DNA from 3 places in the Geobacillus sp. G4 genome. Region 2 is predicted to be linked to each of the others. Evidence: riboswitches for the same ligand, from Rfam matches in the RefSeq annotation. Region 2 holds a riboswitch; each other region holds the start of a gene.
The links. A riboswitch is a leader RNA that binds a small molecule or an ion and turns the genes downstream of it on or off. The one in region 2 is predicted to bind S-adenosylmethionine.
Positions count from the first base shown of each region.

Region 1: linked by a shared signal. The riboswitch ahead of metK (methionine adenosyltransferase) and the one ahead of mtnK (S-methyl-5-thioribose kinase) in region 2 are both predicted to bind S-adenosylmethionine.
Region 3: linked by a shared signal. The riboswitch ahead of ABS784_RS07370 (methionine biosynthesis PLP-dependent protein) and the one ahead of mtnK (S-methyl-5-thioribose kinase) in region 2 are both predicted to bind S-adenosylmethionine.

Region 1 is NZ_JBEPJY010000002.1:338,199-341,476, reverse strand. Features, by position in the region: gene pckA (phosphoenolpyruvate carboxykinase (ATP)) at 1-1,444, opposite strand, end outside; SAM riboswitch class I at 1,663-1,777, shown strand; gene metK (methionine adenosyltransferase) at 1,907-3,118, shown strand; gene ABS784_RS03885 (gamma carbonic anhydrase) at 3,141-3,278, opposite strand, start outside.
Region 2 is NZ_JBEPJY010000001.1:410,878-414,155, forward strand. Features, by position in the region: gene ABS784_RS02055 (carbon-nitrogen family hydrolase) at 1-764, shown strand, start outside; SAM riboswitch class I at 859-1,027, shown strand; gene mtnK (S-methyl-5-thioribose kinase) at 1,168-2,358, shown strand; gene mtnA (S-methyl-5-thioribose-1-phosphate isomerase) at 2,441-3,278, shown strand, end outside.
Region 3 is NZ_JBEPJY010000004.1:250,109-253,386, forward strand. Features, by position in the region: gene ABS784_RS07360 (YjcG family protein) at 1-423, opposite strand, end outside; gene ABS784_RS07365 (alpha/beta hydrolase) at 522-1,250, opposite strand; SAM riboswitch class I at 1,437-1,547, shown strand; gene ABS784_RS07370 (methionine biosynthesis PLP-dependent protein) at 1,749-2,852, shown strand; gene metC (cystathionine beta-lyase) at 2,856-3,278, shown strand, end outside.

The sequences.
Region 1 (3,278 bases), on a different contig from region 2:
CGTCATCCGGCACGCCGGGGACGTGGGTTGGGATAGCGAGGCCGAAAATCGGGTCTTGCACCGTTTCGACGTTGTCCAGCTCCCCTTCGACGGCGGCTTGCACCATCGCCCGGGTGTAGGCGAGCTTCATGCGGCTGCCGACGCCGTACGGTCCCCCTGTCCAGCCGGTGTTGACCAAAAAGACGCGGACGTTGTGTTCGGCGATTTTTTGCCCGAGCATTTCCGCGTATTCGACGGCCGGGCGCGGCAAAAACGGTGCGCCAAAGCACGTTGAGAACGTTGCTTCCGGTTCGGTGACGCCGCGTTCGGTGCCGGCGAGTTTGCTTGTGTAGCCGCTTAAGAAATGGTACATCGCCTGTTCGCGCGTCAGCTTGCTGATTGGCGGCAGGACGCCGAACGCATCAGCCGTCAAAAACACGATCGTGGACGGATGGCCGGCGACGCTTGGGTCGACGATGTTTTTGATCGCTTGAAGCGGGTAGGCGGCGCGCGTGTTTTCCGTCAGCGTGCCGTCGTCGTAATTCGGCACCCGCGTCGCGTCGTCGAGGACGACGTTTTCGAGCACCGCGCCGAAGCCGATGGCGTCAAAAATTTGCGGCTCTTTCTCGCGCGATAGGTTGATGCATTTCGCATAGCAGCCGCCTTCGATGTTGAAAATGCCGCGGTTTGACCAGCCGTGCTCATCATCGCCGATCAAGCGGCGGTTCGGGTCGGTCGAGAGCGTCGTTTTTCCCGTTCCCGACAAGCCGAAAAAGAGGGCGACGTCGCCTTCCTGGCCGACGTTGGCCGAGCAGTGCATCGGCAGGATGCCTTGTTCCGGCAGCAAATAGTTCATCACCGAGAAAATCGATTTTTTCATTTCGCCGGCATACTCGGTGCCGCCGATCAACACGGTGCGCCGTTCAAACGAGATGATGATGAACGCTTCCGAGCGCGTGCCGTCAACTTTCGGGTCGGCTTTAAAGTTCGGCGCGCAAATGACGGTGAATTGCGGCTCATGCGCGGCGAGCTCTTCGGCGTTCGGCCGGATGAACAGCTGATGAACGAACAAGTTGTGCCAGGCGAATTCGTTGACGACTTGAATCGGCAGCCGGGATTTCGGATCGGCGCCGGCAAAGCCTTTAAACACGAACAGTTCATCTTTCTTCATTAAATAGTCGAGCACTTTGTCGTACAGTTTATCAAACGTCTCCGGAGACATCGGCTGGTTGACCGCGCCCCAGTCGATCGTTTGCTTCGTTGACGGTTCTTCGACGATGTATTTGTCTTTCGGCGACCGCCCTGTGTACTTGCCGGTTGTCACCGCGACGGCTCCGGTGTGCGTCAGCCGTCCTTCGTTCCGCCGCAGGACTTTCTCGACGAGCTCGGCGACGGACAGTTGATGATGCACGTACGGTTTTTGCAGCAATAAATCAAGCTTATTCGTCATGTTTGCGATCCCCATATTCAAAACCTGCCTTCTTTTTGTAATCACTCTTGAAAATAGTATAACACATTTTTATTAATAGTCCATACTAATTGTGTGGGTTTTTCAAACTTTATTTTGCCCAATGTGTTGGTTTCCTTGAGGAAAGAATTTTCGCGGCTGGAAATGATAAAAAATGAATTTTGATAGTTGACTTTGCCGATTCCGTTGCGATAAGATAAGTCATTGAACGGATACTCTTATCCCGAGCCGGTGGAGGGACAGGCCCGATGAAGCCCAGCAACCGTCACAACTGTACATGTGTGAAATGGTGCTAACCTGTGGCAAGGCGCAGTCCTTGAACGATAAGAGTGAAAGGAAGCAATACGATTGCCATGACCTTTCCTCAGCCGTTACAGGAAAGGTTTTTTATATTGCGAAGGGAAAAAGGGAAATGAGTTCCGTGTCGCCACATTATGCCAAGAGGAGGAAACAAACCGAATGTCAGCCAAACGCCGCTTGTTTACTTCAGAGTCTGTGACGGAAGGACATCCGGATAAAATTTGCGACCAAATTTCTGACGCCATTTTGGATGCCATTTTGGAAAAAGATCCAAACGCCCGCGTCGCCTGCGAAACGAGCGTTACGACCGGGCTGGTGCTCGTGAGCGGGGAAATCACGACATCAACATACGTGGACATTCCGCGCATCGTCCGCGATACGGTCCGGGAGATCGGCTACACGCGCGCCAAATACGGATTTGACGCCGATACGTGCGCGGTGCTGACATCGATTGACGAACAATCGCCGGACATTGCGATGGGGGTGGACCGGGCGCTCGAGGCGCGCGAAGGTCAGATGACTGACGAGGAAATCGAAGCGATCGGCGCCGGCGACCAAGGATTGATGTTTGGGTTCGCCTGCAATGAGACGGAAGAATTGATGCCGATGCCGATTTCGCTTGCGCACCGCTTGGCGCGCCGATTGGCGGAAGTGCGCAAAACGGACGTCTTGCCGTACTTGCGGCCGGACGGGAAAACGCAAGTGACGATCGAATACGATGAAAACGGCAAACCGGTGCGCGTCGATACGATCGTCGTTTCCGCGCAGCACCATCCGGAAATTACGCAAGAGCAAATCCAGCGCGACATTAAAGAGCAGGTCATCAAGCCGGTCGTGCCCGCGGAGCTGCTTGATGAGAACACGAAATATTTCATCAACCCGACAGGACGGTTTGTCATCGGCGGTCCGCAAGGGGATGCTGGGTTGACGGGGCGCAAAATCATCGTCGATACGTACGGCGGCTACGCCCGCCACGGCGGTGGCGCGTTCTCGGGCAAAGATCCGACGAAAGTCGACCGCTCGGCGGCGTATGCGGCCCGCTATGTCGCGAAAAACATCGTCGCGGCAGGACTGGCCGACAAATGCGAAGTGCAGCTTGCCTACGCGATCGGCGTCGCCCGCCCAGTTTCGATTTCGATCGATACGTTCGGCACCGGCAAAGTGTCGGAAGACATTTTGATTGAAGTCGTGCGCAACAACTTCGATCTCCGCCCGGCGGGCATCATCAAAATGCTCGACCTTCGCCGCCCGATTTACAAACAGACGGCTGCTTACGGCCATTTTGGGCGTACGGACATCGACCTGCCGTGGGAGCGCACCGACAAAGCCGCCTTGTTGAAAGAACAAGCGCTGGCGTTGGCGGACAAGTGATGAAAGAAAAAGAGCTGCCTGATCACGGCAGCTCTTTTTTGTCGGCGCACGATGTCCGCTGTTGCTGCAGCGCTTTGTAATACTGCCCTTTCTCGACATATTCGCGGCGGATGCGCTCCATTTCGCGGATATCGTCTTCCGTCAGTTCGCGGACGACTTT
Region 2 (3,278 bases):
CGAACGAAAACGAACGGTGCGCGGAAAGCGCCATTGAATCGGCCGTCAAGGACGGCGCGAATATCATCGTGCTGCCGGAATTATGGACGACCGGCTACGATTTGACGCGCCTAGATGAGATTGCCGACGAAGGCGCCGAACGGGCGAAAGCGTTCGCCTCCCGCCTAGCGCAAGCACACAACATCCATCTCGTCGCCGGCTCGGTCGCTAAAAAAACAACAACCGGCGTGACGAACACGATGATCGTGGCCGACCGGAGCGGTCAAATCGTCGGCGAATACAGCAAACTCCATCTGTTCCAATTAATGGATGAACATTTGTATTTGCAGCCGGGAAGCAGCTTAGGCTTGTTTTCGCTCGACGGGCTTGCATGCGCCGGGGTCATTTGCTATGACATCCGCTTTCCGGAGTGGATTCGCGCCCATGCTTTGGCTGGGGCGGAAGTGCTGTTTGTCGTCGCCGAATGGCCGCTTCCCCGCCTGCACCATTGGCGGACGCTCTTGATGGCGCGGGCGATTGAAAACCAATGCTACGTCGTCGCCTGCAACCGGGCTGGCCGCGACCCGAACAACGTCTTTGCCGGCCATTCGCTCGTCATCGACCCATGGGGCGAAGTGATCGCCGAGGCGGACGAGAAGCCGGGCATTCTCTCGGCCGACATCGATCCCGCACTCGTTGCGGACGTCCGCGCGCGCATCCCGGTGTTTGCCGACCGCCGGCCGCACGACTACGAAGCGGCAAAAAATTTTTTCAAAACGTATTGACAATCGATTGATCGACCATGTATCATTCGAATCAAACAACCAAACGATTGACAACATCGTGAAAATTGCAAAAACTGAATACGAGAAATCGGTACTCTTATCAAGAGTTGGCTGAGGGAATTGGCCCAATGAAGCCCAGCAACCGACCGTAATACTATCGTGAGATAGGGCGCACGCCAAGGGCGGCGCCGGAAGCGTCATGCTTCCGCAGGGCACGGTGCTAAGTCCAACAGAAAGACCGATGTCTTTCTGAAAGATAAGAGGCGCGAAGAACGAATGAATCTTCAAGCCTCTTTCCGTATGCGAAAGAGGCTTTTTCATTTGCCGGAAACGCCGAGATTTCAGCGTCGCGCCAGAACCGGCATTTGAAAACGAGCGAAATGAAAAAAGGGGGAACAAGGAAATGACCACTGTTCAAACATCGGTTTACGAACCGCTGACCGAACCGAAGGCGGTGGCGCTCGCTGTCCGCCTCGGCCTATTCCGCGACGGAGCGCCGCTTGCCTGCCGCGAGATCGGCGACGGGAACTTGAACCTTGTTTTTCATATCGTCGATCAAGAAACGAAACAAGGCGTCATCATCAAACAAGCGTTGCCGTACGCCAAAGTGGTCGGCGAAAGCTGGCCGCTCACGTTAAAGCGCGCTGTCATTGAAAGCAACGCGCTGCGCACGTTTGCGAGCTACGTGCCGCAATACGTGCCGAAAGTCTACTATTCTGACGAATCGCTCGCCATTACGGTGATGGAAGACTTATCCCGTTTGCAAATCGCCCGCAAAGGGCTGATCGAAGGGAAAACGTATCCGCTTTTGTCCCAGCATATCGGCGAGTTTGTTGCCAAAACGGCGTTTTATACGTCTGACTTCGGCATGAACCAGCAAGAGAAAAAGAAATTGGCGCAAAGCTTCGTCAATCCGGAACTGTGCAAAATTACCGAAGACCTCGTCTTCACCGACCCGTTTTTTGACCATGAAACGAACAACTTTGAAGACGAATTGCGCCCAGACGTTGAAGCGCTTTGGCGCGATGACCGCCTCCACCTGGAAGCAGCAAAGCTGAAGCGCAAGTTTTTAACCGAAGCCGATGTGCTCTTGCATGGCGATTTGCATACCGGCAGCATTTTCGTAAGCGCCGACGAAACGAAAGTGATCGACCCAGAATTCGCCTTTTACGGTCCGATCGGGTTTGACCTTGGCCAATTTTTCGCCAATTTGCTGTTAAATGCGTTGTCCCGCTCTGAATTAGAGCGCCAACCGCTCTTTGACCACATCGACCGGACATGGGACGTCTTTGCGTCCGTGTTCTCAAACCTTTGGCGCACCGAGAGCGTGGAAACGTACGCCGCGACGCCGGGCTTGCTCGAGGACGTGCTCCGGCACGCGTTCATCGACGCCGTCGGCTTTGCCGGCTGCGAAGTCATCCGCCGGACGATCGGCCTCGCCCATGTGGCGGACCTTGACGGCATCGAGCACAAAGATGAACGGCTTGTTGCCAAACGGCATGCCCTCCGTCTCGGCCGCCGCTTGATCATTGAGCGCCGCGTGTTCACCGGAACGGAAGACTTCCGCCGCCTGTTTGCCGAAACGGAACAATAATGCCATACAATCGTCCGGGTCTCGACGCAAGCTGCGCGGCGCTGACCCGGACAAACCAAAAAAAAGAGAAAGGAAGATGGCGATGAGCACCTTTGCCATCCCACGCTCCGTTGAATGGCGCGAGACGCATGTGACGATTTTAAACCAGCAAAAGCTTCCATCCATCATCGAATATATCGACTTGCACACTCTGGAAGACGTCTATGAGGCGATTGCCACGCTGAAAGTGCGCGGCGCGCCGGCGATCGGCATCACCGCCGCCTATGGCCTGGCGCTTGCCGCTTTACGCTACGACACCGAATCGCTCGATGAATTCCGCCGTCGCTTGAAACGAGATCGTGACTACCTAGCCAGTGCCCGGCCGACTGCCGTCAACTTGTTTTGGGCGCTCGATCGGCTCGTCACCGCTGCGGCCGACGCCCTTTCCGTCAACGAGGCCAAAACGACGCTCGTCCACGAAGCAATTCGCATTCAAGTAGAAGACGAGGATGTGTGCCGCCGCATTGGCGAGCATGCCTTGTCGCTCTTCAGGCCCGGCGAGCGGGTGATGACGATTTGCAACGCCGGCTCGATCGCCACCGCCCGCTACGGAACGGCGCTCGCCCCGTTTTATTTGGCGAAAGAAAAAGGAATTGAACTATCCGTTTACGCTCTCGAGACGCGGCCGGTGTTGCAAGGGGCGCGCCTGACCGCTTGGGAACTGATGCAAGCGGGCGTTGATGTGACGCTCATCACCGACAACATGGCAGCGCAAGCGATCAAGGCGAAAGGCATTGGCGCCATCATCGTCGGCGCCGACCGGATCGCGCAAAACGGCGATACGGCGAACAAAATCGGCACGTTCGGCCTGGCCTTGCTCGCGAAGTCGTTTGACATTCCGTTTTACGTCGCTGCGCCGTTGTCCACGATCGATTTGACGA
Region 3 (3,278 bases), on a different contig from region 2:
GAAGTGCACATCTTGCAGCTTCAGCTGGCTGTAGACGTCCGCATATTCTGCGCCCGGCAAATCGCGGCCGATCGTAATGTGAGGCACGAACACAAACTCCGGCTTTCCGGCGAACAAGCCGCTGTGCAGTTGTTCATGAAGGCGCTCGAGCACGTCGTTTGGTTCCACCTTCAAATAAATGATGTTGCTTGTCGGGTAAAACGAGCTGAATTTCGTCACTTTGATCGGAATGGGAGGTGTTTCCGCCGCAATGCGGCGCAACTCTTTCGCCATTTTTTTTATTTGCTCCTCATCCGCTTCAAATGGGTATTTCAGCGTAATATGCGGCGGGATGAGGGCGTAATGGCTGTCGTACCGTTTCCGGTACGAGTTGGCGAAGTCCTGAATCCGTTTTGGCGGAAAGATCACAATGCCGTACTTCATTTTGTTTTCCCTCCTTGAACCAGTTCTTTTTCCATGCACAGGAAACGCACGGAATGGATGCGGCGGCTTCGACATCTTTGAAGTTGCTCCGTTTTGTCCTATAATGATAAAACAGCGGCTACGGCCCGGGGTACATCCGGCTGCCAATACGTCCACGCATGGCCGCCTTCGAACTCATGGTACGTATAAGCAAACCGTTTTTCCATAAACAAGTCCCGCGCCATTCGATTCGGGGTGATAAAATCGCGCACATGGCCATCCGTCGTTTTCACCGCTGTTTCCTCTGTGCCAACAGAATGGTAAAGCGAAAGGAGCGATGGATCGCGGAATGAGCGGATGCGCGCCAATACCGAGTCATCGATATAGGGGGACTGCATGGCGATTTTCCCAAATGTATGCGGATACAACAACCCGGCTAGAAGCGACACCGTTCCGCCGAGCGAATCGCCGATCAGCGCCCGGCCTTTGCCCATTTGGTATGTCGGCAGTTCGCGGTCCAAAAACGGGACGAGCTCATGGGCTAAAAAACGAAGGTATGCTTCGTGCTTTCGTCCTTCCGGGTGGTATTTCTCGTAGCGGTCGTTGACGTTCCGATACGGGATGCCGACGACGATCGTCCGGTCGATTGTTCCTTCTTCCATCAGCGTTTCGATGACGGTTTTCATTTTTCCATACATAAAATAATCTTTGCCGTCTTGCGCGATTAATAAAGAATATTTGTAAAGCGGCGAAAAATTGCTTGGCAAGTAGATGAGCAGTTCGATTTCTTCTTGCAGCTCTCCGCTGTACAACTTGCAGTCGCGCATCGTTCCTGTTGCTGTCGCCATGACCATCCTCCATGAAAGCGTAAGTTCATCTGTTATTGTAACATATTTGCACCAAAAGATGTTAATGAACGGCTCGAATTTTTTGTGAATTTGCCGAATGGTGCCATTGATAAAAAAATGACTTGCAAAAACGGGGGGAATGCGCTACATTTTTTATTAAATTAGAAAAATTGAATACGCGTCTCATTCTTATCAAGAGAAGCGGAGGGAACTGGCCCAATGAAGCTTCAGCAACCAGCCGCCCGGCGGCCAGGTGCTAAATCCAGCGAATTGAGCATTCAATTCGGCAGATAAGAAGAAGCATGACCATGTGCGTATGGAAAAGTCTTCTTCTTAGAAGACTTTTTTTATTTACTCAAGCGGCCGCTTCCATCAACCGCGAGGCGGTTTCGGACGAAGGCGCTCGGCCGCTGCCCGAGAGACAGCGGCGCTTCGTTTGGCGCCAAGCGGTCGGCCGTTGACCCATGATGGAATTTTCAGCAGAAGGAGAGAGATGAGATGGAGAAACTGGAGACGTTGTTAGCGCAAATTGGCAACCGGAGCGAAACGGCGACGGGGACGGTCAACCCGCCTGTTTATTTTTCCACCGCTTACCGCCATGCCGGCATCGGAGAGTCGACCGGGTTTGACTACATCCGCACCGGCAACCCGACGCGCAAAATCGTCGAAGAAGCGATCGCGAAGCTTGAAGGCGGCGACCAAGGCTACGCGTTCAGCTCCGGCATGGCCGCCATTCAGACAGTGCTCGCCTTGTTTGAGAGCGGAGATGAGTTTCTCGTATCGGCCGACCTGTACGGCGGCACGTACCGCCTGTTTGAGCGCGGCTGGCGCAAGTACGGTCTTGGGTTCCATTACGTCGATTTTACCGATCTTGCTGCTGTAGAGGAAAAAATTGCGGAAAAAACAAAAGCCATCTTTTTGGAAACGCCAACGAATCCGCTCATGCACGAGACGGATATCTCTGCGGTCGCCGAGCTCGCCAAGCGGCACGGGCTTTTGTTGATCGTTGACAACACGTTTTATACACCGGTGCTTCAACGCCCGATCGAACAGGGCGCCGATATTGTCATCCACAGCGCCACGAAATATTTAGGCGGCCATAACGACGTCTTGGCCGGTCTTGTCGTCGCCAAGGGCGAGGAGCTCTGTCAACGCCTGGCCGAGTATCAGAACGCCATCGGCGCTGTTTTGTCGCCGTTTGATTCGTGGTTGCTGATCCGCGGGATGAAAACGCTGGCGCTAAGGATGCGCCAACATGAAGAAAACGCGAAGCGAGTGAGCGCCTTTTTGCGCGAACATGAAGATGTCACCGATGTGTTGTATCCGGGAAGAGGCGGGATGCTGTCGTTCCGGATTGCCGATGAAAAGTGGGTGAACGGGTTTTTAAAAAGCTTGCGCCTCATTACATTCGCGGAAAGCTTAGGCGGAGTCGAAAGCTTTATTACGTACCCAGCGACGCAGACGCATGCGGACATTCCTGAGGAAATCCGCATCCAAAACGGTATTTGCAACCGGCTGCTCCGTTTCTCGGTCGGCATTGAGCACGCTGACGATTTGATCGCCGACTTGGCGCAGGCATTGAAAAACATGAAAGAGGTGTAAGCGATGGAACAGGAATGGTCGTTTTCGACGAAACTGCTCCATAACGAATGGAAAGTCGACCGCGCAACCGGGGCGGTGAGCGTGCCGATCCAGCACGCCTCCACGTTCCATCAGTTCGATTTCGATTCATTCGGCAAATACGACTACAGCCGCTCCAGCAACCCGACGCGCGAGGCGCTTGAGGAAACGATCGCGGCGTTAGAAGGCGGCGTGCGCGGATTCGCCTTCGCTTCTGGCATGGCCGCCATTTCGACGGCGTTTTTGCTCTTGTCCAGAGGCGACCACGTCCTCGTGACGGAAGACGTTTACGGCGGCACGTACCGGATGATCACCGAAGTATTGAGCCGCTTTGGCATTGAGTATACGTTTGTCGATATGACCGATTTGCGCGCCGTCGCCGAAAACATCCGACCGAACACGAAAGTC